2 regions of the Vibrio sp. Vb0349 genome follow, and region 1 is predicted to be linked to the other one. Evidence: riboswitches for the same ligand, from Rfam matches in the RefSeq annotation. Region 1 holds a riboswitch; the other holds the start of a gene.
The links. Region 1 has a riboswitch for cyclic di-GMP ahead of gbpA (N-acetylglucosamine-binding protein GbpA). Riboswitches for the same ligand answer to the same signal wherever they lie in the genome.
Positions count from the first base shown of each region.

Region 1 (12,423 bases):
TCATGCTGCCTCAAGATAACATTATTACATCCTTTCTGTGCAAAAAGCTCGGTCACAATCACCTTCGAATTGCTGGCGAATATTGGCACATTGAGAAGTTGGTGGCCTTGCAATGTATGATGTTGAAAGAAGCGCCTAACCTCCAAGAAGGGCTGCTTTGGTGGAGTAAAAGTGTCTCATTATTCGACCGCCGTTTGTACGTCACATTTCAACATGGTGATGCCCAAATCCATCTGCAAGTAGAATGCAGAACGGGCGATATGCCAAATTGGGCGGAGTCGGTGTTTGGCTTGCTCAGAATGCAGTTGGAGATGCTTGAGCTAAGCGAATCAATACAAGTACAAGTTCAAGCCAGCAATCCATTCGCGGCCGATATTTTTCTAGGGGAAACGCGAGATTCTAAAACGAGTTCAAGCGTGTTTGAACTGGTGAAACATATTTATTTGCTGCTTTCTCACCAGCCAATTGAGCAACCCGAATTGCTGAGTGTTTTGAACGCCTTGTTCATCAAAAACAGCAATTACGCGCTCAAGTTAGAGCAAGCGGCAAGGCAACTGGGCGTCTCCAAACGCACCTTGCAACGTCGACTGCAAGAGAAGCAAATGAGCTACTCTCAATGCGTTGATTTCGCTAAAAGAAAGCAAGCACTCACTTTGCTTGCCGACACCCAACTCACAACGCAGCAAATCGCCTATCAACTTGGTTATGAAGAACCTTCGAACTTTCACCGCACTTTTCGTCGTTGGTATCCGTTTTCACCCATGCAATATCGCCAACAATGTTTGGATAACCGAACTCAACTAAATCAACAACCGATCCGCTTATACTACGCCAAAGCCAATACCTTCGACGATAACCACATCGACCAACCTGTCGGCAAAATCTGGATGGAAGTGGACAATATTGCGTTTGAAAAAGTGGTCTCGGTAGAATGCCGTGACCGTGATGGCGCATGGCGGCGCTACCCCGCCTTCTTCGAGCGTTTTTTAAGTCATGGCACCGAACTCTGGGCAACGACCGAACTTCCGGTAGCGCACCCCCTTACCTTTCGCCTGTGTTATGAAGTCGATGGGGAACGTTACATTGAGAATAACCACCAGCGTGACTATGTGGTTTCTAAGGGGCTTTTAATTGGCGCAACGGAATACATTGTCCCGACTCGGCAGCTTATTAATATTGGGGCGCAATACACGCTCTTTATCGAACTGGCATGCCGACTTGAAAACGTTTCGAGGATTGACTGTTACGTCGATGATGACCCCACACCTCACGCAATGCGCTTGACCCAACACTCGCTACATTATGCTTGTTGGGTGCTGCAATTATCGCTCACTCAAACTGCAAAGCAGTGCCGTTTCCGCCTTTATGATGAATCCGACAACGAGCTCGCGAAAGATCATTACCCGATACAATATCCTATTGTGCAACCGCTCAATTAAAACTGTCGGTCAGATCAAAATCGTCTCTTCGTGACATCATTTCACGTCTTTTTTGGCGTGAAATGACACTCTCAATTTCAAACCTTTGATTTATCGTTTCCGCATTGCTGCATAACGGAGACAAAAACCGTGTTTGAAAACTTACCTAACCCTATGAATAAAATAAAAATACTACCTTTAGCGATCGCCTTAGCTCTTTCTGGCTGTGGTAGCGATGAAACTACGCCAACCGATACAGGAAGCCACGTGGCATCTCCTGATTGGCAAGACCAGATCATTTACTTCTTGATGATCGACCGTTTTAACGACGGCGACAGCGCTCTTAATGATCAAGGGCAAAACGAATTCGATCCGACGTCGGATAAAAAGTTCAGCGGCGGCGACCTCGTTGGCGTGAGTGATAAGTTAAGCTACATCGAAACTCTCGGTGCCACATCGATCTGGATTACTCCGCCAGTTGCTAACCAATGGTGGGATGCTGAGCAAAACTACGGCGGCTACCACGGGTACTGGGCGCGCGATTTTAAAAAAGTGGATGAACACTTTGGTGACATGGAAAGCTACCAAGCGTTAGCACGCGAAGTACATGCGCGTAACATGTTCTTAATTCAGGACATCGTGACCAACCATGTAGGCAACTTCTTTACCTACGACGATCCTTACAGTTATGATCCAAGCCTACCTTGTCAAGGTTTCCGTTTGATAAAAAATGCACTACCCGCCGGGCAAGAACTGCCGTACCCACTCAACATGAACGAGTGTAAAACAGACGGCACAGGCAGCTACCACTGGACGCCAACCATCACCGACCACAACGATCCGGTACAAGAAAAAACCTGGCAGCTCTCTGATTTGGATGACCTTAATACGTCCGATCCTGAAGTACGCGCTTATCTAAAAGAGAGCTACCGAAAATGGATTCGCGAAGTCGGCGTCGACGGATTCCGTATCGATACGGTGAAGTTTGTTGAACACGATTTCTGGAACGATTTCCTACACGCCGACGATGGTGTGATGACGCAAGCGGTTGATACTGGTCGTGACAACTTCCTCACTTTTGGTGAAGTATTCGAAACATCTGCGCCCTACCACACCGAAGGCGAAGAGAAGATGCTGACTTACATCGGTGAAAGTGGCTCGCCGAAACAGCTAACCTCGGTACTGAACTTCCCATTGCAAGCGACCATGACGCGCGTATTTGCATCAGGGCAACCGACCGACTATTTACGTTTCCGTCTTGAGAAAATGATGGACATGTTCCCGAATCCATACATCATGCCGAACTTCATTGATAACCACGATATGCCACGTTTTCTATCGCAAGGCAGTGTCAACGATATGAAGCAAGCTCTGATCACAATGATGGCAGTGCCGGGCATCCCTGTGATTTACCAAGGTACAGAGCAAGCGATGTCAGCGGCGCGTGATGCGATGTTCGCCGGAGGGTATCGTGAAGATGGCAACTACGTAGACTCATTCGACCAAAACAGTGAGATGTACTTGTTTATTCAAGAACTTGCCAAGCTACGCACTGAAAACAAAGTCATGACACGCGGCGAAATGAAAGTGATTGGCAGCGATAAAGCGGGCGCGGGCGTGTTCGCCTTTACTCGAACGTTGGATAACGACGAAGTCTTGGTTGTGATGAATACATCCAACTCGCCGATGTTGATGAACCAACTCGATGTAGAACAAGTTGGCGGCACCGTCTTCCAACAACAAATCATGTCGAACTGGGCAGAAGCTCCACAACAGTTAGTCGCAGATGAAAATGGTCACGTAACCCTTGAATTGCCAGCCAAGTCAGCAGTGATTTACTCAAAAACAAGCAGCAATCAATCTGTAGAGACCCCAGACCTCAATATCCGACTTGCTCAAGATTGGGAAGGACAAACCATCACTGGTGATATTGTTATCGCGGGTAGTGCGAACGCCAACGAGAAGTTGAACCTCGTCGTCGATGGTAACTTGGAAACAGCGCAAACCATTACTGTAGGTGCTGATGGTCAGTTTAGTGTCACGCTGTCGACTCGTCATTTTGCGATTGGCGAGCAACAGCACCGCTTCGCGATTTATTCCACCGAGAAAAAAGCAGGCATCGAGGACGTGAATTTTGTCTCCAACCTAAGCTGGTCAAACACGCCGGACGACACCATTGATGATGCGGGCGATGCACAAGACAGCGTGGGCGGCCCAAACGGCAACTACTCATTACCAACCGATCCAACGTTCGACAAAGACAACAGCCAACTCGCAATCAATAAAGCAGAAGTGTTTACCGTTGGCAGTAACGTACGTTTGACCTTCACTATGGACAAAATCACCGACACTTGGTTACCACCAAACGGCTTCGACCACGTAGGTTTCACCATCTTCATTGATTTACCTGAAGAAGCCGCAACCAACTTGTCTGAGCTACCGAAGATCAACGCTTCTATGCCAAGCGGAACCTGGAGTCGCAATGCGGTTGTTTTTGGCTGGCAAAGCTCGATTTACAACACCAAAGGAGCAAATGCGACGACATGGGGAGAAGCCGTAACGCCAGCACCAACAGTGACAGTAGACAAAACCAACAACACCATTTCAATGGACTTTGCTAGCGATGCACTAGGCCGCCCAGATTCGCTCGATGGTATCCGTTTCTATGTCACGACTTGGGACTTAGACGGTCTTTCAGCAACTTACCGTCCGCTAGAGCAAGACAAAGGCCCTTGGAACTTCTCCGGTGGCGCATCGGATGAAAGTAAGATTTGGGACGATTTACCAATCATCACCTTGTCGGAATAAACCGTTAAAAAAGACACCGCCCAGCGTTTAGCTGGGCGGCCATCAACAAAAGAATGCAGAAAGACACTTCTGCTCGTTTTTATTCTAGTTAAAGAACGATTTCACCCACAGCACCAGACTGTCCCAAAGCTGACCGAACCACGAGCCCTCTTCTACCGCTTGGCTGCTGACCAAGGGATAACTCGCCACTGTACTGTCATCGCTTTTCCAAACGACCTTACCAATCTCATCTCCTTGCGCGATCGGCGCAATCAACGGTTCATTTAACACCACACTCTTATCAAGCCCAGCCGTCATTGAACGAGGTAGAGTGAGATAGGCATCTTTAGCGAAGATCGCTTCAACTTGATTAGCATTTCCCTTCCAAACGCGAACTTTAGACTCAACTTCCCCCTTTTTAGCAACTTGCTTGGTGTCATAAAAGCGAAAACCATAGCTGAGTAGATTCTTCGATTGGCTGATCCTAGCCTGTTTACTTGGCGTACCCATCACCACCGAGATAAGGCGCATTCTTCCTTCTTTGGCCGAGCTCACCAAGCTGTATCCGGCATTGCTGGTGTAGCCGGTTTTGCCCCCGTCGACATCAATGGAATTGTCCCACAACAACTTATTGCGGTTGTACTGCGTAATGTCGTTCCACTTGAAGACTTTCTCGCTGTATAGCGCATACACATCAGGAACATCGCTGATGATCGACTGCATGAGTTTTGCCATATCGGTTGGTGAGGTTTGGATGCCATCACTATCAAGACCATGGGAGTTCACAAAATAGGTGTCTTGCAGTCCTAATTTCTCCGCCCAACCATTCATCAAGGCGACAAAGCCGCGTTCACTACCTGCAACGTGCTCAGCCAGTGCAACGCACGCGTCATTTCCTGATTGGATGATCACGCCGCGCATTAAGTTCGCAACACTAATTTCATCTTTCGGTTTGATGAACATTTTAGAAGAACCGGGAAACTTGGCCGACCACGCGTTTTCGCTCACGGTGACAACATCATCCCATTTCAAACGCCCCGCTTTGATTTCTTGTCCAACTACATAAGCGGTCATCAACTTGGTTAAACTCGCCGGAGCAAGGCCTGCTCGCCCATTATGCTCGGCAATAATGGCACCGGATTGAAAGTCCATTAATACGTAGCCTTTTGCCTGTAACTGAGGTGGGTTGGGCGTAACAACGGCAAAAGTAGGTACGCTTATTAAACAAGTCACAATTGTCCATCGAGCCAGTGACACTTTCATCCGACTTCCTCCATGCTCTTACTTTGTCGCAACTCTATTGAGCATAGCTCACTCAACCAGTTGCACCAGTCGCTAATCGTTTCATTTTCTTGAACTTACATTGATTTGACCAAGGTATAGAACTAAAGAGGCAATTGGGAAATAGCATTGGTTCTTCGCGCCATTCGCAGTAAAGTAGCGCTACCCCTCAATAAGGAAATAAAGATAACAATGAACGCTCAATCATTTATCGACGCAGGATTGCATTACACTCCCCACAGTTTTACCGTTCCTCTGGATTACCAAGACGCGAGCAAAGGCACCATTGAAGTCTTCGCCCGTGCGGTTTGCCTAGTCGGCGATGAAGAATCGACCAAACCTTGGTTGGTTTACTTTCAGGGCGGGCCGGGCTTTCCCTCTCCGCGTCAAAACGGCCATAGCGGCTGGGTAAAGCGCGCGCTGCAAGAGTACCGAGTTTTGCTCCTCGACCAGCGCGGTACGGGCAATAGTTCGGTGATTAATCATCAGACTCTGGCTCATTTCACACCGCAGCAACAAGCAGACTACTTGAGCCACTTCCGCGCAGACAACATTGTTCGTGATGCGGAATACATTCGTGAGCAATTTGGCGTCGAAAAATGGGCGATCTTAGGTCAAAGCTTTGGTGGGTTTTGCTCCCTCACCTATTTGTCTTTGTTCCCAGACAGCTTGCTACAAAGCTACATCACAGGTGGCGTGCCATCAGTCTCGCGTCATGCCGACGATGTGTATGAAGCCACCTTCAAACGCACCATGGAGAAAAACCAAGCGTTCTTCCAACAATTTCCAAGTGCGCAACAACTTTGCCAAAACATTGCGAATCACTTGCTGGAAAATGAAGAGTACCTACCAAATGGTCAACGCTTCACGGTGGAGCAATTTCAACAAATCGGCATCAACTTTGGTGTGAGTGATACTTTCTTGCCGACTTACTATTGGCTAGAAAGCGCGTTGATTGAAGTGGACGGCAAACCACAACTTCGCTATGAGTTCTTGAACGATATGTTGGCGCAGCAAAACTTCCAAACCAACCCGATCTACGCCATTTTGCATGAATCGATATACTGCCAAGGCTTTGCGTCGAATTGGAGTGCGCACCGTGTTCGCCAAACCCGACCAGAGTTTAATTATGAACCTGGCCAGCCATTTTACTTTACGGGGGAAATGGTCTTCCCGTGGATGTTCGACCAATACGTCAACCTCAAACCACTAAAAGACGCCGCAGAAATATTAGCCGCGAAAGAAGATTGGGCTGCGCTGTACGATCAAACACAATTGGCTCAAAACAAAGTGCCTGTCAGTTGCGCCGTTTACGCCGATGATATGTTTGTTGAAATGGATATCAGCCGAGAGACGCTCGCGTTTATACCAAACTCAAAAGCGTGGATCACCAATGAGTACGAGCACAACGGTTTACGTGCCGACGGTAAACGTATTCTCGACAGGCTCATTGCCATGGGAAAACAGACCGCAGCTACGTTGAAATAAGCACGGCAGACGTTAGAAAAACGCCTTTTCAGTATGTGGTGAAAAGGCGTTTTATAGCGGTTTATGAACAATGGCGATCAGTCATTCACTCTTTGTCCCTAAACCTTTATCCCTCACCACCTCATGTATAAAACTGCGACATGTCCTTTCCTTGTCAATGACTCCGGTGATTATTTGGTGCTTCTTGCGCCTAACTTTTTTGAAGGGCCTAAAACAGAATAACAGCATAAATTTAAGCCAAAAGTATCGGCTCCAACCTACCTAACTCACTATAATTAATGCTTATAATTTGAACACATAGCGGCTTCACCTGCGGACATGCTCCCCCTATCAAAGACCGCCAGGCCCCGCCTACTCATAATATCCGTATAATTTGTCCGTATTTCCGACTAGTTTAGTCAGGTATACTTCGTGCCGCTAAAATTTTAAGGTCGTTGACCACCTGTATTTTTAAAGGAAACCTCATGAGTCAGTATGTAGTTTGTGCGCTGTACAAGTTTGTTGAGCTGAATAACTATCAAGAGCTACGCGAGCCATTACTTGCGTTGATGGAAAAACACCATATTCGCGGAACATTACTACTGGCAAGTGAAGGTATCAACGGTACTGTTGCATCTGATCGTGCAGGTATTGATACGCTACTGGAATGGCTAAACAACGAACCTCGTTTGACTGGCACCGTATACAAAGAGTCGTATTCTGAGACCCAGCCATTCAATCGCACCAAAGTGAAACTGAAAAAAGAGATCGTAACATTAGGTGTTGAAGGTATAGACCCTCGCCACGTAGTGGGTACTTACGTGAAACCTCAAGAGTGGAACGATCTTATTGCTGATCCTGAAGTGTTTGTTGTCGATACACGTAATGATTACGAAATCGAGATCGGGACATTCAAAGGCGCTGTAAACCCAAATACTGAAACCTTTCGTGAATTCCCAGACTATGTAAAAGAAAACATGGACCCGGCAAAACACAAGAAAGTTGCGATGTTCTGTACCGGTGGTATCCGCTGCGAAAAATCAACGGCTTACATGAAAGAACAGGGCTTTGATGAGGTCTACCACCTAGAAGGCGGCATTCTTAAATATCTTGAAGAAGTTCCTCAAGAAGAGAGCATGTGGGAAGGCGATTGTTACGTATTTGACGGTCGTGTTGCCGTGAACCACCAGCTAGAAAAAGCAGATTACGATTTATGTAACGCTTGTCGTCTACCAATCACTGAAGAAGACAAACAGTCAGAATTGTTCGAGCAAGGCGTGAGCTGTCCAAAATGTCACGGCACACACTCAGAAGAACAAATTGCTCGATTCCGCGAGCGTGAAAAACAAGTTGTTCTTGCAGAGCAGCGAGGCGAGCAGCATGTTGGTGGTGAAAGTGCCAAGCAAAGAGAAGCCCGACGTGCCGCTAAGTACGCGCAAAAAGAAGCGCAGCGTAAACAAGACTAAGCCCAACTCTCCTTATATTTAGCGAGCTGCCGTAAGGTGGCTCGCTTTTACTACGCACCAATACTCTTTCAATACAATTTTGTATCCCTCACCAATACCTCTAGTTGATTGTCTCTTTTGCCTTCGGGTAGCCCCACCATTTCATCATAAGCACTTTGATGCACTAGAACCTGCTTATTTGCTTTGATATTCCTGCACTTCTTTTGCATCTCGATCAGGGAATGAGCCCTCAAAAAGATACCGTTGTCATCAGTGATAAATTGCGCTTCTCCATCAATCACGACAGATGCCTGGTACAATGCGAGATCAAGCGAATGAATGACCAATTTGTCTACATAGAAGTATTTTTGTAACTTACTCAATGGTATTGCCATGTGTCACCTCCCTGAAAGTTACCTCTACGTTTTGTAGAATAAAACCGATCATTGGATGAGATTTCTTCGGTTTACTTGCGTACAACATCGGAAACAAAGAGGATTCCGATGCAAACAATCAATGTCGTGTGGTTAAAGCGAGATTTAAGGCTGACTGACCATCAACCACTAACTCAAGCATTATCAACAAAGCACCCAACTGTGCTTTTGTATATTGTTGAACCATTGCTATTGAACAACCCACACTATTCTGAGCGCCACTGGCGATTTGTTTGGCAATCACTGCAAGACATGGATGAAACGCTCAAAGCGTATGGGCATCGAATCACGGTGCTGTTTGACGATGCCTTAGCATGTTTCCAATCAATTCAAGCGCAATATCAAATCAACGCTGTTTTTTCTCACCAAGAAATAGGACTCAACTGCACCTTTGAACGAGACCGACAAGTTGCCGCTTGGCTGTATGAGCAGAACATCGACTGGTTTGAATTCGAACACGGTGCTGTAATCAGAGGTGCAATAAACCGGCAAGGTTGGGACAAACATTGGGACTCTGTCATGAGAGCCTCAATAAGCCCTATTGAGCTCCAAACCGACTTATTGCATTCATTGGATGCAGAAGCTCTCGGCTGTTCGTTTTCGCCACCATCATCCTGGCTATCAAAATGCAAAGGAATGCAAACGGGAGGAAGCCGGCTCGCTTGGAAAACACTAGAGGACTTTTTCCATCGTCGAGGTCGTGATTACTATCGAAGCATTTCTAGTCCCACAGCCTCACGCACAGCCTGTACTCGACTTTCTCCATATCTCGCTTGGGGTAACATATCCTTGCGTGAAGTTTATCAATACCTTTTGAAACACTGGCAAGTCGCTGGGTTTCGTCGCAGCTTAATTGCATTGTCTTCACGGCTTCATTGGCACTGTCACTTCATCCAAAAATTCGAATCGGAATACGACATGGAGTTTTACTGCGTTAATCGGGCTTACGAACCATTGATTAAACAAAGTAGTACTTTCGATGAAGAAAAGTTAGCAGCATGGAAATCCGGGCATACTGGCGTACCTTTGATTGATGCCTGCATGCGCTGTTTGCACCACACTGGTTACATTAACTTTCGCATGCGTGCCATGCTGGTTAGCTTTCTTACTCACCACATGAACATGGATTGGCGAGTAGGTGTAACGCATTTAGCGCAACTATTTCTCGACTTTGAGCCTGGAATTCATTACCCACAATTCCAAATGCAAGCAGGAGTAACCGGGACTAACACAATCCGTATTTATAATCCGATCAAGCAAGCCCAAGAACATGATCCTAACGGTACGTTCATCTACAAGTGGGTGCCTGAGTTACAAATGGTTCCTCCCCCTCTTTTATTCGAGCCCTGGACAATGACCCAGATGGAAGCTGTCATGTATCAGTTGCAGCCAGATAGCCGTTACCTTGCACCTATTATCGCACCAGACAACACAGCTAAGGCAGCAAGAGAGCGCTTATGGGCGTGGCGGAAACGAGCCGATGTGAAACAAGAAGGCAGACGAATTCTTGCGCGACATGTTAGGCCCTCAAAAGAAAGTAGGACGCGATGATCATCTTTCAATCACGATGCGTACAAATGCAAACACACTCAAGGGAACCCGCTGTACCCTCAACTAGTAAGGAACACACTATGTTCAAACGTATCTTAGTTATCGCGGCGACACTGATGGCGACATTATCTTTTATGCTTCCCGTCAAGGCTCATGAGCATGGCATGATGAAAGCCGATATTGTCGACGTTGCCGCTGAAAACGGCTCTTTCAATACGCTTGTTGCTGCGGTGAAAGCAGCGGGCTTGGTTGACACTCTCAAAGGGGAAGGCCCATTTACTGTTTTTGCACCAACGGATGACGCTTTTGCAAAACTGCCAGACGGCACAGTCGACATGCTCTTAATGCCGGAAAACAAAGACAAGTTAGTATCTGTTTTGACTTATCACGTCGTCCCAGGGAAAGTGATGGCTGCCGATGTTGTTAAGCTAGACAAAGCGACTACGGTTCAGGGGCAAGATGTGATGATTAAAACCATGGGCGATAAAGTCATGGTTAACGATGCAAATGTCATTGCAACCGATGTGAAAGCTAAAAACGGTGTCATTCACGTGATTGATACTGTCATCATGCCGAAATAACACCATTCAAAGGGCGGGACACTCCGCCCTTTAGACAGAACTTCTTCCACCCTTAGCACGATTCCTCTCCACTTATCCCCAACAAACCTCCATTCATTCACTGTGGCTATAAAAAAGATAAAAACAAAATTAAAATCAATATCTTGCAAAACGATACTGCATAATATTGACGAGGTTAAGATATCATTATCTTTCAATTTGAGAACAGGATTCCATGTCAGTGACGTTTACTTTTCCACATGTAAATTCTTAAGCTAAATTTTGGCTGCTCAATCACATTTCGGCAAACCATTCGAAAGGGTGGGACGCAAAGCTTCCGGTCTGTCAGCATTTAAAAATCTAAAAGAATGCTCATGATAGCGGGGTTACCATGACGCAGTGTTACAGAAGTCCAATTTCTGTAGCGTTGCTTTATGCTCAGCATGTGCCGGGGTGTGACACTAGTTTGTCAGCCATAACAGAGGACATGTGATGAAATCATTTCCAACCAAATCCGTACTCGCGTTAGCACTTGCAAGCATTAGCTCAGGTGCTGCGGCTCACGGTTATGTATCAGAAACCAATGGTGGTGTCGCTGCAAGTCGCTCGGCACTATGTAAGTATCCAACGCCAGATACTAACGAAAAAAATAATAACTGCGGTGCGATTCAATATGAACCGCAAAGCGTTGAAGGCCCTGATGGCTTTCCCGAAACAGGGCCTCGCGATGGTAAAATAGCGAGTGCCGAAACCGCTTTAGCAGCTGCCCTTGATGAGCAAACTGCCGACCGCTGGGTAAGACGCCCTATTCAAGCAGGTACACAAACTTTTGAATGGACATTTACCGCTAACCACGTGACGCGCGACTGGAAATATTACATCACCAAGCCTGATTGGAACCCAAACGCTTCACTATCACGAGACTCTTTTGATCTAACTCCTTTCTGTGTCGTCGACGGCAATATGGTTCAACCCCCGAAACAGGTAAGCCATCAATGTAATGTGCCTACTCGCGAGGGATACCATGTCATCCTGGCAGTATGGGATGTTGGCGACACTGCCGCCTCATTTTATAACGTGATCGATGTGAAATTTGATGGTGACAGTCCCGTTATTCCAGATTGGAAGCAAGGCGGTCAAATTATTCCTACAATGGATTTAAATATTGGGGATTCGGTTTATACACGCGTATTTGATCAAGCAGGTGAAAACGTGGCGTATAGAACTGAACTAGAAATTACCGATGCAGCAATGGGCCAAGCGAAAAACTGGTCTTACGCACTCGCGACTAAGCTAAACCAAGAACAAGCAAAACTGCAAGCCGGGCAGTATGCAGAGGATGAATTCACTCCTGTTTATGGTACTAATCCGGTGTATCTGCAAGCAAATAGCGGCCTTGAGCGAGTAGAGATCGGCTATAACATTGAAACTCCTGTCCCAGAATACTCACTCACAGTAGATGGCTTAGCAGACGAGTATA
Region 1 is NZ_JAWOTS010000001.1:291,695-304,117, reverse strand. It holds gene R7Q47_RS01335 (helix-turn-helix domain-containing protein) at 1-1,439, shown strand, start outside; gene R7Q47_RS01330 (alpha-amylase family glycosyl hydrolase) at 1,569-4,226, shown strand; gene R7Q47_RS01325 (D-alanyl-D-alanine carboxypeptidase family protein) at 4,311-5,468, opposite strand; gene R7Q47_RS01320 (alpha/beta fold hydrolase) at 5,679-6,974, shown strand; gene R7Q47_RS01315 (rhodanese-related sulfurtransferase) at 7,439-8,419, shown strand; gene R7Q47_RS01310 (DUF6482 family protein) at 8,488-8,793, opposite strand; gene R7Q47_RS01305 (cryptochrome/deoxyribodipyrimidine photo-lyase family protein) at 8,902-10,383, shown strand; gene R7Q47_RS01300 (fasciclin domain-containing protein) at 10,464-10,964, shown strand; cyclic di-GMP riboswitch class I at 11,237-11,337, shown strand; gene gbpA (N-acetylglucosamine-binding protein GbpA) at 11,436-12,423, shown strand, end outside.

Region 2 (12,423 bases), on a different contig from region 1:
TGTAAAAGAAACAGACCGTTTGTCAGCTATGGCGACTGAGTTACGTAAAGTTGGTGCGGAAGTGGAAGAAGGGGAAGACTACATCATCGTCAAACCTGTTTCTCAGTTAAAGCATGCAGCGATTGATACTTACGATGATCATCGTATGGCGATGTGTTTTTCGCTGGTGGCACTTAGTGATACGCCTGTGACGATTAACGATCCAAAGTGTACGTCGAAAACGTTCCCTGACTACTTCGACAAACTTAAGGCTTTAAGTTGCTAAATATTCTGACCTAAAACAGGAAAGCCAGAGTGAATAACACTCTGGCTTTTTTGTTTCCCAATACTATTTAACCAGCGTAAATTCCTTAGAAAGGTGATGCGCTAAGTATTTGAACATATTGAATACTGCAGTCGTATTTGAAGTTGGTAAACCTTTGTCATCAAGGAAGTATTCACCTTTAAAAACTAAAACACCTTCTTTTTCTTCTACGCTTGTTGCTCGCATCCCCTCGATGTAATCATCGTGCTCTTGGATGATTTGGTTAGCGATCAAAAGAAGGTCGAACTCTTCGATAAACGTTCTATCAGACATATTCTTTCTACCATCCTATTCAGTTAAGAACGCTGAGTATACCTACAACTAAAATGGGTTTGCATGATTAATTCAGTCAATCGTTCAGTAAGACTAAACAGATCAATTTTTAGAGTATAAGCATGATGCGGAGGAAGATGGCAGAGCATTGAACCAAACTATTTTGTGATGGGTAACAAAATTTATTGCATTGGATTAGCGGATGCTAAGTTTGCCTGTTTAGATATGCCGCTCAATACCTTTCAGAACCCTGTCTCTTTGAAGTATAAAGACGATGAATTGTCAACCAATCGGATCTGAATTTCAAAAAAGCAGTTGATCTTCTTTTCATCTCGCACAATAGTAAAAAAAGAAGCAATGAAATAGAACATTATGCGGGTGGCCTTTAAACAAGGTTTCTACCCGCATTATTATGAAGGACGTTAGAGTCAGTTATGGGTAAATCACTCGTTATAGTGGAGTCACCAGCCAAGGCAAAGACGATAAATAAGTACCTTGGTAAAGACTTTATTGTTAAGTCTAGTGTTGGTCATGTGCGTGATCTGCCTACGGCCGGTCAAAGCACTGGTGAGAAAAAAGCCGCAGCCATCTCAACTAAAGGGATGAGTCCGGAAGAGAAAGCGCGCGTTAAAAAAGAGAAAGACCGCAAAGCGTTGATCAAAAAGATGGGGATTAACCCATATCATGACTGGGAAGCGAATTACCAAATCCTTCCAGGCAAAGAAAAAGTTGTCAACGAACTACAAAAACTCGCCAAAGACGCAGATTGCGTTTATCTCGCAACCGATTTGGACCGCGAAGGAGAAGCAATCGCATGGCACCTTCGTGAGATCATCGGTGGCGATGAAGAGCGATACAAACGTGTAGTTTTTAACGAAATTACGAAAAACGCGATCCAACAAGCTTTCCAGACACCTGGCGAGCTGAACATGGATGGTGTAAATGCCCAACAAGCACGTCGCTTCATGGACCGTGTCGTTGGTTTTATGGTTTCACCTTTACTTTGGAAAAAAGTGGCTCGTGGTTTATCTGCTGGTCGCGTGCAGTCTGTTGCGGTGAAACTGTTAGTTGAGCGCGAGCGTGAGATTAACGCGTTTGTACCAGAAGAGTTCTGGGACATTCATGCGAATACGAAAACGAAAGACAAAGCGGACTTTAAACTGCTTGTTGCTCAGAAAGACGGTTCTGCGTTTAAGCCAGTTAATGAGGCAGAAACCAAAGCAGCGATGTCTGTACTTGAGAATGCAAGTTACGAAGTATGTAAGCGTGAAGACCGCCCTACAAAGAGCAAGCCCTCAGCACCTTACATCACCTCTACGCTTCAACAGGCAGCAAGTACACGTCTGGGCTACGGCGTGAAAAAGACCATGATGCTAGCTCAGCGCCTCTATGAGGCCGGTTACATCACTTATATGCGTACTGACTCGACTAACCTAAGTGCCGAGGCTGTGGACGCTGTACGTGACTTTATTGGTTCTGAGTTTGGTGATAAGTACCTACCAGCGAAACCATTGACGTACGGTAGCAAAGAAGGAGCACAGGAAGCGCACGAAGCGATCCGTCCTTCAAATGTGGGTGTTAAGGCGGAAGACCTGCAAGGTGTCGATGCTGATGCGCACAAACTTTACGCTTTGATTTGGAATCAGTTTGTAGCGTGTCAAATGACGCCAGCAGAATACGATTCAACAACCATTAGCGTAAAAGCGGCAGAATACACGCTTAAAGCGAAAGGCCGTATCCTTAAATTTGACGGCTGGACTCGTGTACAGCGTCCAATGGGCAAAAACGAGGATACAATCCTTCCAGCGGTACAACTTGGCGATAAGCTAAGCTTAGAGTCACTTGACCCTAAACAGCACTTTACAAAGCCACCTGCGCGCTACACTGAAGCAGCACTGGTTAAAGAGCTGGAGAAACGAGGCATTGGTCGTCCGTCGACTTACGCATCGATCATTTCTACGATTCAAGATCGTGGCTACGTGAAAGTTGATCAGCGCCGTTTCTACGCTGAAAAAATGGGTGAAATTGTTACTGACCGCCTTGATGACAGCTTTAACGATTTGATGAACTACGACTTTACTGCGCGTATGGAACAGAAATTGGACCAAATCGCTGAAGGTGAAGTGAACTGGAAAGCTGTGTTAGACAACTTCTTTGCTGATTTTACTGGCGATCTTGAAAAAGCGGAGCTAGATGAGTCAGAAGGCGGTATGAAGTTAAATCACATCGTCATGACGGATATCGAGTGTCCGACGTGTAGCCGTCCAATGGGCATCCGTACTGCTTCGACAGGTGTGTTCTTAGGCTGTTCAGGTTACGCGTTACCACCAAAAGAGCGTTGTAAGACAACCATCAACTTGGGTGACGAAGAAGGTATTATTAACGTTCTAGAAGAAGACGTTGAAACCGCAGCTCTGCGCGCTAAAAAGCGTTGTCCGATCTGTGAAACAGCGATGGACGCATACCTGATTGATGACAAGCGTAAGATGCATGTTTGTGGTAATAACCCGAATTGTGAAGGCTACCTTGTTGAATACGGCGAGTTCAAAGTAAAAGGCTACGATGGTCCAGTTGTTGAATGTGACAAATGTGGCTCTGATATGGTGCTTAAGAACGGTCGCTTTGGTAAATACATGGATTGTACGAGCGAAACGTGTAAGAACACTCGTAAGATCTTGAAGAATGGCGAAGTCGCGCCCCCGAAAGAAGATCCTGTTCATTTCCCCGAGTTGCCATGTGAAAACTCAGATGCGTATTTCGTACTTCGTGATGGTGCTTCAGGTCTATTTATGGCGGCAAGCAACTTCCCGAAATCGCGCGAGACACGTGCTCCTTTGGTTGCTGAACTGGCACGTTTTGAAGAGCGTTTACCTGAGAAGTTCAAATACCTAGCGACCGCACCGCAAGAAGATCCTGATGGTCGTCCTGCAGTCGTACGCTTTAGTCGCAAAACAAAAGAGAACTACGTTCGTTCGGAAGAGAATGGCAAACCATCTGGTTGGACAGCGCTCTTTGTTGACGGTAAGTGGGAAGTCACTGATAAGCGTAAAAAAGCGAAAGCATAAAAACGTACGATCTAAGTAATGTAAAAAGGCAGCGATATCGCTGCCTTTTTTGCGTTTTGTTTTTGCGTAAAGGCCACTGTGTTGTTCGTATAGATCTTTGCTGCTTTGACTGAGTTTTGCTGACGCAAGAAGATCCCTGCATCAATATTTCGTAGTCGCTGATGTATTTTTTATGTAAAAAATATTCGTTGTAACTTTCATTTTGCATTCACATATTTGTTATACATTGGGCTAAAAAATCGGCGGTGTAGTGAATCCGTTCGTAAATTGTTTTCACAATGTAATCGTTTGCTTTTCCATGTGTGATCTAGATATCGTCTTGAGTACGCAAGAGCTGTATGGTACACAGAATGGCGTATTAAAAATTGTAATTTAGAACCCGCTTAGATAATTTATTACAAAAATTAGTGCAACTGTGTGCATTGTTTGCGTCAAAAAATAAGGAAAGAGTGGACGTTGCATACTGGAAGTGCCGTAGCTTTTTTATCCGTGTTGTAAGAGTTCACAGAAACTCAGAGACGGTTGCTAAATGTATTCGCTTGACTCCCCGAGTGTGACTCATTCAAGCGAGTACCAAATCCAAGCTATAACGATATGGAGAACAACAAATGGCTGGTGTTTTGGGAATGATTCTTGCTGGCGGTGAAGGCTCTCGTTTGAGACCTTTAACGGAATCTCGCAGTAAACCTTCGGTACCGTTTGGTGGTAGTTATCGATTGATCGATTTTGCTCTAAACAATTTTGTTAATGCGGATCTGATGCGCATTTACGTCCTAACCCAATTTAAATCTCAATCTTTATTCCATCACTTAAAAAAGGGGTGGAACATCAACGGCATTACAGACCGCTTTATCGATCCTATTCCCGCTCAAATGCGTACTGGTAAACGTTGGTACGAAGGGACGGCGGACGCGATCTATCAAAACCTGCGTTTTATGGAATTAGAGGAACCAGAGCAAGTTTGTATTTTTGGCTCTGACCATATCTATAAGATGGATATCAAACAAATGCTGAACTTCCACTCAGAAAAGAAGGCTTCTCTGACGGTATCTGCATTGCGCATGCCACTAAAAGAGGCGTCGCAATTTGGGGTTATCGAAGTCGATAGTGAAGGTCGTATGATTGGCTTTGAAGAAAAACCAGCAAATCCGAAGTCGATTCCTGGGGACCCTGATTACGCTTTAGTTTCAATGGGTAACTATGTTTTTGAAGCTCAGGTATTGTTCTCAGAGTTGGTCGAAGATGCGGATAATGAAGCTTCATCACATGATTTTGGAAAGGACATCATTCCAAAGATGTTCCCTAGAGGTGATGTGTTCGTGTATGACTTCAGTACCAACAAAATCAGTGGCGAAAAAGAAGAGGTGTACTGGCGTGATGTCGGAACTATTGATGCGTACTGGCAAGCGCATATGGATCTGCTAGAAAAAGATGCTCCATTTTCGCTGTACAACCGTAAATGGCCATTGCACACCTACTACCCACCATTGCCACCTGCGACATTTACCGACTCTGATAATGGTCGTGTGCAGATAATAGATAGTTTAGTGTGTAATGGCAGCTATGTTAGAGGCTCAAGAATCGAAAAGTCGGTGCTTGGTTTTCGCAGTAATATTGCTTCTGCTTGCGATATCAGCGAATGTATACTTCTTGGTGACGTAAAAATTGGCGAAGGCTGTGTTTTACGTCGTGTGATTGTCGACAAGGATGCCGATATTGCTCCTGGTACTCAGATTGGTGTGAATCTTCAAGAAGATAAAAAACACTTCCACGTGTCTGAGGAGGGCATTGTTGTTATTCCGAAAGGAGCTCGAGTTGGCTACTAACAACTTATCTATTCTGTTTGTAGCTTCTGAGGTTGAAGGCCTCATTAAAAGTGGTGGCTTGGCAGATGTTGCCAAGGCACTACCGGAAGCCCTTCAAAACCTACAGCAAGACGTAAGAATTACCATCCCTGCGTACAGCAGTATTGATAAACTCGCAGACGCAGAAGTTGTATTAGAAACAGAATTAACATCATGGCCGCATACGGAGTATCGAGTTTTGCGGCTCATGTTAGGTCAAAATCCTGTTTACCTGATTGATTGTCCGCCGTATTTCAATCGACCATCAATGTATGCGGAGAACAACCAAGCGTATACTGATAACGGCGAGCGCTTTGCGTTTTTTAGTGCAGCATGTCTTGACATGTTACCCAAGCTCGCTTTTCAACCTAATATCATACACGCGAACGATTGGCACACAGGTCTTGTTCCATTTTTGCTCAAGCACAGGTATGGCAATGATCCGTTTTTTGCTCATACTAAAAGCGTCATTTCAATTCACAATGCGGTCTTTAAAGGCGTATTTAGTTATGAAGACGTGCAGTGTTTGCCAGAGTTTCATTGTAGAAACGTTCCCGATGCTGCGGTGAGTGCAACGCATATTACGATGCTTAAAGCTGGTGTAATGAATGCAGATAAGATAAACGCGGTTAGCCCTACGTACGCAGAGGAGCTAAAAACAGAGCTTGGCAGTCACGGCATGGCTTGGGAGTTTCAGCAACGTGCGCAGGACTTAGTCGGCATCTTGAATGGTTGTGATTACAGCGCTTGGAATCCGGAAACTGATACCTACTTGCCGGTTAATTACTGCGCCGACCAGCAAAGTATGTCGCAAGGGAAGAAAGCTTGTAAAAAAGCATTACAACAACGACTAAATTTGCCCGAAAAAAATGTAGCTATGTTCGGTATGGTTTGTCGGTTGACCCAGCAGAAAGGCGTTCATTACTTGTTGCCTGCTTTGGCCGATTTTTTGAAGCACGATGTTCAGCTAGTTGTCGTTGGGACCGGAGACCCTGTTCTTGCCGCTCAGTTACGAGAGGTTGCCGCGCAGTTTTCTAGCAAATTTGCCTTTGTAGAAGCGTATGACAATGAACTTGCGCATATCGTTGAAGCTGGTTCTGATTTCTTCTTGATGCCTTCTGAGTTTGAACCATGTGGCTTAAACCAAATCTATAGTATGGCTTATGGGACATTACCGATAGTACGCGGTGTTGGTGGCTTAAAGGACAGCGTTAGCGATTATGATGTAAACCCATCTGAAGCAACGGGGTTTGTTTTTTTCGAACCGACACCGCAGGCATTGTTGTTAACGATGCTAAGGGCACTGTTGCTCTACGCTCAAAACGAGCCTGAAGTGAATAAAGTACAGTTGCACGCGATGCAACAAGACTTTTGTTGGCAAAAGGCCGCAGAATCTTATTTGCAGCTTTACCACTCAGCGTTAGTTTGACTTAAAATTGTAACGAAAGGCACTGAATGAGGTGCCTTTATTATCTTGAGTAAGGGGAGTGTGGTAGGATGGCTTTTTACTCAATAGCACGATCTTTTTGATACTCAATATGACCCAGCCGCTACTTTTTCATAAAACCTATTTGCACCCTACTAGTAATGAGTGGGTTGTATTTGTGCACGGTGCTGGTGGTAGCTCTTCTATCTGGTTCAAGCAAATTAAAGCTTACAAGCAACACTTTAACTTATTGCTGATCGATTTAAGAGGTCATGGAAAGTCAAATCAGTTACTTAAAGAGCTCATTGCTAGCCGTTATACCTTTACGGAAGTTACCCAAGATATTTTGAAAGTATTGGACCATTTAAAGATCCAATCCGCTCATTTTGTCGGTATGTCGCTTGGTACTATTATTGTTCGAAACCTTGCTGAATTGTCATCAGAGCGCGTACGTTCGATGGTGCTCGGCGGTGCTGTCACAAGGCTTAACACTCGTTCTCAGATATTAGTGAAATTAGGTAATTTTTGTAAGCATATCCTACCGTACATGTGGCTCTACAAACTGTTCGCTTATATTGTTATGCCTCAAAGAAGCCAACGAGAATCTCGCCACCTTTTTATTCGCGAAGCCAAGAAGCTTTGCCAAAAAGAATTTAAACGTTGGTTTATTCTTGCTGCTGATGTAAATCCGTTAATGAAATATTTTAAAGATCGAGAGTTACCCATTCCGACTCTTTACTTAATGGGCGACAGGGATTACATGTTTATTAAACCTGTCAAAGAAATGGTTGCAGCGCATAAGCTCAGCATTCTACGAGAAATCCCGAATTGTGGTCATGTATGCAATGTAGAGCGTCCAGAAGACTTCAATCAACACTCCATCGAGTTTATTAAACAGCAAGCTGTATGTGCTTAAAACTGAGTGCATCCACTGAATAGGAGAGCCGCTATAGCTCTCCTAGTTGATATCCACATTGCCAACATGCACCAAATTGCCCTTCGTTTATTTCATGACATTTTGGGCATTGCCAATCTTGATACTCATGCCTATCGGATTGTTTTCGATATGCTTTTACTATTTCTTCAGCTTTCATCTTTTGTGCAGTGTCAAAAAGCCACACATAAGGATCGGTACCATCACCAAACGGCAGTTCTCCTTTTAAGCCGAAAATACCTTCTCCACGAACTTCACAGTAAATTTGTTCCACTTTAAGCAGCTCACATACAATGTGTGCTTCTGCTGGGTTTTTAGCGATAAATATTTTCATCAATACACCCACTTCACCAATTACGAGTTTTGCTGACTCGGTGTCGGCCTTACTTTATTCATAACCCATTTAGTGATGATTGGAAATAGTCCCAATAGCGCAAAAGACGCTAATACTGCGGGTGAAACAATGCCCGATAGGCTTTCAATTGTTGCTAATTGAGTACCTGCATTCAGATATACGGCTGTGCCTGGCAGCATACCTATTTGGCTAGTGAGATAAAATCGACCTACAGACATCGGTGTTAAACCCATCAGTAAGTTGATTAGAAAGAAAGGGAATACAGGGATTAGACGCAAGGAAAATAGATAAAAAGCTCCGTCTTTTTCGACACCTTGATTAATTGCGTTGAGTTTATTTCCGAATTTGTTTTGTACCCAGTCACGCAATAAGTATCGGCTGCTCAAGAAGGCCAGTGTTGCCCCCATAGTGCTAGCGAAAGAAACCAGTAGCAAGCTTGTCCAAAAACCAAATAAGGCTGCACCAAGTAAGGTGACTACTGCCGCTCCTGGGATAGAAAAAGCGGTAATTGCAATGTAGGTAAAAAAGTAAATCGCAGCCGAGAATACAAAATTCTGATCGATGTATGTAGTTAGTGCTTCTTGTTGGGCTTTTGCATTCTCTAAGGTTAAATACTGGCCAAAGTTAATACCTAAAAAGACGATAGCCGCTAGTAGGATGAGACCTAATATCAGTTTCTTATTCATAATTTTGATTCCAATTTGGGGTATATGTAATAAGACAGTAGAAAAACCGAAAAAATTTCACAAAAAAACCGCAGATTAGACTGCGGTTTTACAAGATAGTTTTTAGGCCGACTTTTATTGGAGGCCGTTCATCAACTCATCTCGGCGAGCTTGAGGTACCACACTCCAATGAGTGCCGTTGATAGCACCTTCTAGTGCCCATAGCAACTCAATGTTGACGGTTGCAGAGTGCGTATCTCTTATCGCTTTATAGGCGTTAAGCGCACCTTCCTCTTCAAGCTTCTCTACGGATTCGATGCCGGCTTTTTTTAGCATGCGCTCGGTAGCCAGTCGTAAGTTAGGCAAATCTTTCAAACGGTTAGGCTTTGTACTTGCTTGCTGTTCTTTCTCAAGCTTTGCCTTTTTCAATGATTGATTCGCTACTTCGATTAAGCGTTCGCTTGATTCCCATAAATCGCTGGAAATAGCGTAGTACTTTGTAACGACTGGAAAGCCACGTTTTTTATAAACGTAAGGCTTTAGCCCTTGTTTCTCGAAGTCAGATGAAGTTTTTTGGTCTGCTCTGATATGAAGCTGATTGTTTACCACTAGTGCAAACATTGTTTCATCAGCGAATAGTCCGAAGCCACCAAACATTGAGCGCGACTTGATATTACCAAGTGCCTCAAATAGCTTCATAGAGTCTTTGAGTATCGGTTTATCCATGTTTTGTTATCTCGGTGTAATTAATATTACGCCACCAAAAGTCAGGTCCGAGAGAGTAGCAAACATGCGTAAAAACAATGTCATTACAGAGTAAAGTCATTGCTTACACACTTGCCATCGGTAACCCCGCTACCTTCCATATCGTAATATGGTTCAGGCCGGAGGCTTTGCGTCCCACTCTTTCGAATGGTTTGCCCTGTGCGTGACACAATGAGCATACTTCTTATATTGAATTAACATCACGGTTTAGCGTTAAAAGTGTGATTTTGGTTCAATAAAAATGATAGATTGAATGCTCTATTTTGCATATGGAAAGGTGCAAATTGGCCTTTGAAAAGGAGTTCTTAATATATATTACATTTATATAAAACAGGGAGTTAACGTTAGTCAATTGTTATTAGAGCGGTGTGAAGTATTAGAGAATGCTTAATTTTCCCAAAAAAATAAGCGCCCCTGTAGAGCGCTTATTTAACACGGTTAAATACAGTAAAATTTAGTTCATTTTTTTCACAGTATTTCGAATTACAAGCTCAGGTTGCATTTCGAAAATTCGTTTTTCGTGTTCTTTATCTTTGATACGCTCAAGTAGAATTTCGAATGCATTTTTACCAACACGACGTTTAGGTTGGTGGATAGTCGTTAGCGGTGGAGAGAAGTATTCTGCAAGCTCGATGTTGTCGTAGCCGATCACTGAAATATCTTCAGGAATTTTGATCCCGTTTTGTTGCAAGCGGCTCATTAGGCCTAGAGCCATTGTGTCGTTAAAACAGAATACCGCCGTCGGGCGCTTGTCCATTGCGGTAATTTTATCTGCAACTAATACGGCCGTATCACATTCAAAGTTACCTTCAAGGATCCAGTCTTCATTTACAGCTAGGTTCGCTTCGCTCATTGCGCGACGGAAACCTGCAATGCGCTCTTGGCAAGCAAGCTTTTCAAAATGACCGCTTAGACAAGCGATATCCGTATGACCATTGTCAATCAGATGTTTGGTCGCAATGTAGCCACCTTCTTCTGAGTTATCCATGATTTTGTCTGCTTGCGAGCTCTCTGGGCCCCAATCCATGACCACTTTAGGAATGTCCGCATGACGGTCAAGCATCTCTTTTAGTTCTTCGGTTAAGTCAGAACACATCACTAGGATGCCATCAACGCGCTTTTCAGCCAGCATACGAATGTAATCGCGTTGTTTTTCGTAAATCCCGCCTGTGTTACATAAAATCAGAGTATAGCCTTGGCGGTAACAGTAGCTCTCAACCCCGTCAATCACTTCTGAGAAGAATAGGTTGGTTGACTGCGTTACTAACATGCCAATAGTACGAGTTGAGTTGCATTTTAGGCTGCGTGCAACGGCACTTGGCGCGTAATTCAGCTCGTCAACGGCTTTCATTACTTTTTCTTGCGTTGCTTCTGCAACGAAACGCGTTTTATTGATAACGTGCGAAACTGTCGTAGTGGAAACGCCGGCTAAGCGAGCAACGTCTTTTATCGTGGCCATAAATGGTGTCCTGTATCGAGCTACTGAAATATGTCGTATTGGATGTACCTGATGCTCTAATGGTTTCACACCTAGCAATCTAAAATTGGCGCTAAGTGTCTCGGCAGCGGTTGATCCAAGTGCGACAAAAGGGTGCGTAGCAGCATCGGTCGATGAATTTTATCTTTTTCTATCTGATGAGAAATTGCCATCAACCTGTTAAGAAAACACAAAAACCGCTATATTTCAGCGGTTTACATATAAATCATATTTAATCGTTTGCGCTCACATTTTAGCCCTATGTGGACTGACTAGCAATGTTTTCAGCAAGAGATTTGTGTATTTGAAGTCACATTTTGACTGCTAAATAACCAAGCGTCTTTGCGCTAAGTTAAGGCAAACGAATATTATACCCAAGTTACTTACAATCGGTCACTTTCAGGCACACAGGAAGCCCGATAGGCAGGCTCCCTAAAAATAGGCGGCAATTATTCACCAAGAAGGTAGGCGCTGTCTAGTTTACAAAATGCAACTAATAGTTTCGCGACACTTGAGTAAAATCCAAATTCATCGAATTTTTTACATTTGTCTGAAAACTGAGGTAACCAAGACATCAATTGTTGCTGGATAAAGTCGTTTTGTTTAACGAAGGCTTCTTCCATGTGTTTTTCTTGTTCAAGCTCGTTTGAGCGGATAATCATGTTCCCGAGAAAGTCGAGCTCAACGGCTAAGTGATCCGCAGGTTCCTTTAGGTTTTCGTCTACTTGAACGCCAAATTCAGCCATCAACTTTTCCATTTCCTCAGCTGGCTTGTCATTCAGTAAACCTGATTCACCAATGTACATGGATGCGTAAGGAAGAGCGCCGTATTTTTCTGTCTTCAAAAACAGTTCACAAAAGTCAGCTGCAAGCTCTAGTTGTGCATCTTCACGATCTTGTAACCGATTCAATGCATCAACTAGGCTATCAACAGCTGGTTTCAGCGACTCATTTTCACCTAAACCTGCGAGAAAACTGCGAATTTCAACACTGTGATAGGCTTCCAATTCTTTCTCTGTTAGTTCTTTTGCGAACAAGCTCGAAAACCACCAGTAAATTTCAGCGCGTTTTTCATTAAAAGCTTTCACTTCTTGCATTTTGGGCTCCTGAATGATGCTTCAAGTCATGCATCACAAAGTCAATTAGGGATATCCCCTAAGTGTAATCAATTAAAATGAATAGCAGTAACTATAATTGTTATGTTTTATGGTCAAAAATGACCGTTTATTAATAGCAATGGGCAAGCTTGTTTTGAATCAATAAAAACGCTAAATCTTGCGTTTTAATGTATCTATGACTAGAAATGTTACTAGTT
Region 2 is NZ_JAWOTS010000015.1:899-13,321, reverse strand. It holds gene aroA (3-phosphoshikimate 1-carboxyvinyltransferase) at 1-265, shown strand, start outside; gene R7Q47_RS15935 (YciN family protein) at 329-577, opposite strand; gene topA (type I DNA topoisomerase) at 1,012-3,642, shown strand; gene glgC (glucose-1-phosphate adenylyltransferase) at 4,251-5,468, shown strand; gene glgA (glycogen synthase GlgA) at 5,458-6,915, shown strand; gene R7Q47_RS15915 (alpha/beta fold hydrolase) at 7,025-7,828, shown strand; gene R7Q47_RS15910 (DUF2007 domain-containing protein) at 7,860-8,180, opposite strand; gene R7Q47_RS15905 (TVP38/TMEM64 family protein) at 8,201-8,887, opposite strand; gene R7Q47_RS15900 (TfoX/Sxy family DNA transformation protein) at 9,002-9,592, opposite strand; cyclic di-GMP riboswitch class I at 9,709-9,798, opposite strand; gene purR (HTH-type transcriptional repressor PurR) at 10,086-11,090, opposite strand; gene torD (molecular chaperone TorD) at 11,558-12,205, opposite strand.
Region 2: linked by a shared signal. The riboswitch ahead of R7Q47_RS15900 (TfoX/Sxy family DNA transformation protein) and the one ahead of gbpA (N-acetylglucosamine-binding protein GbpA) in region 1 are both predicted to bind cyclic di-GMP.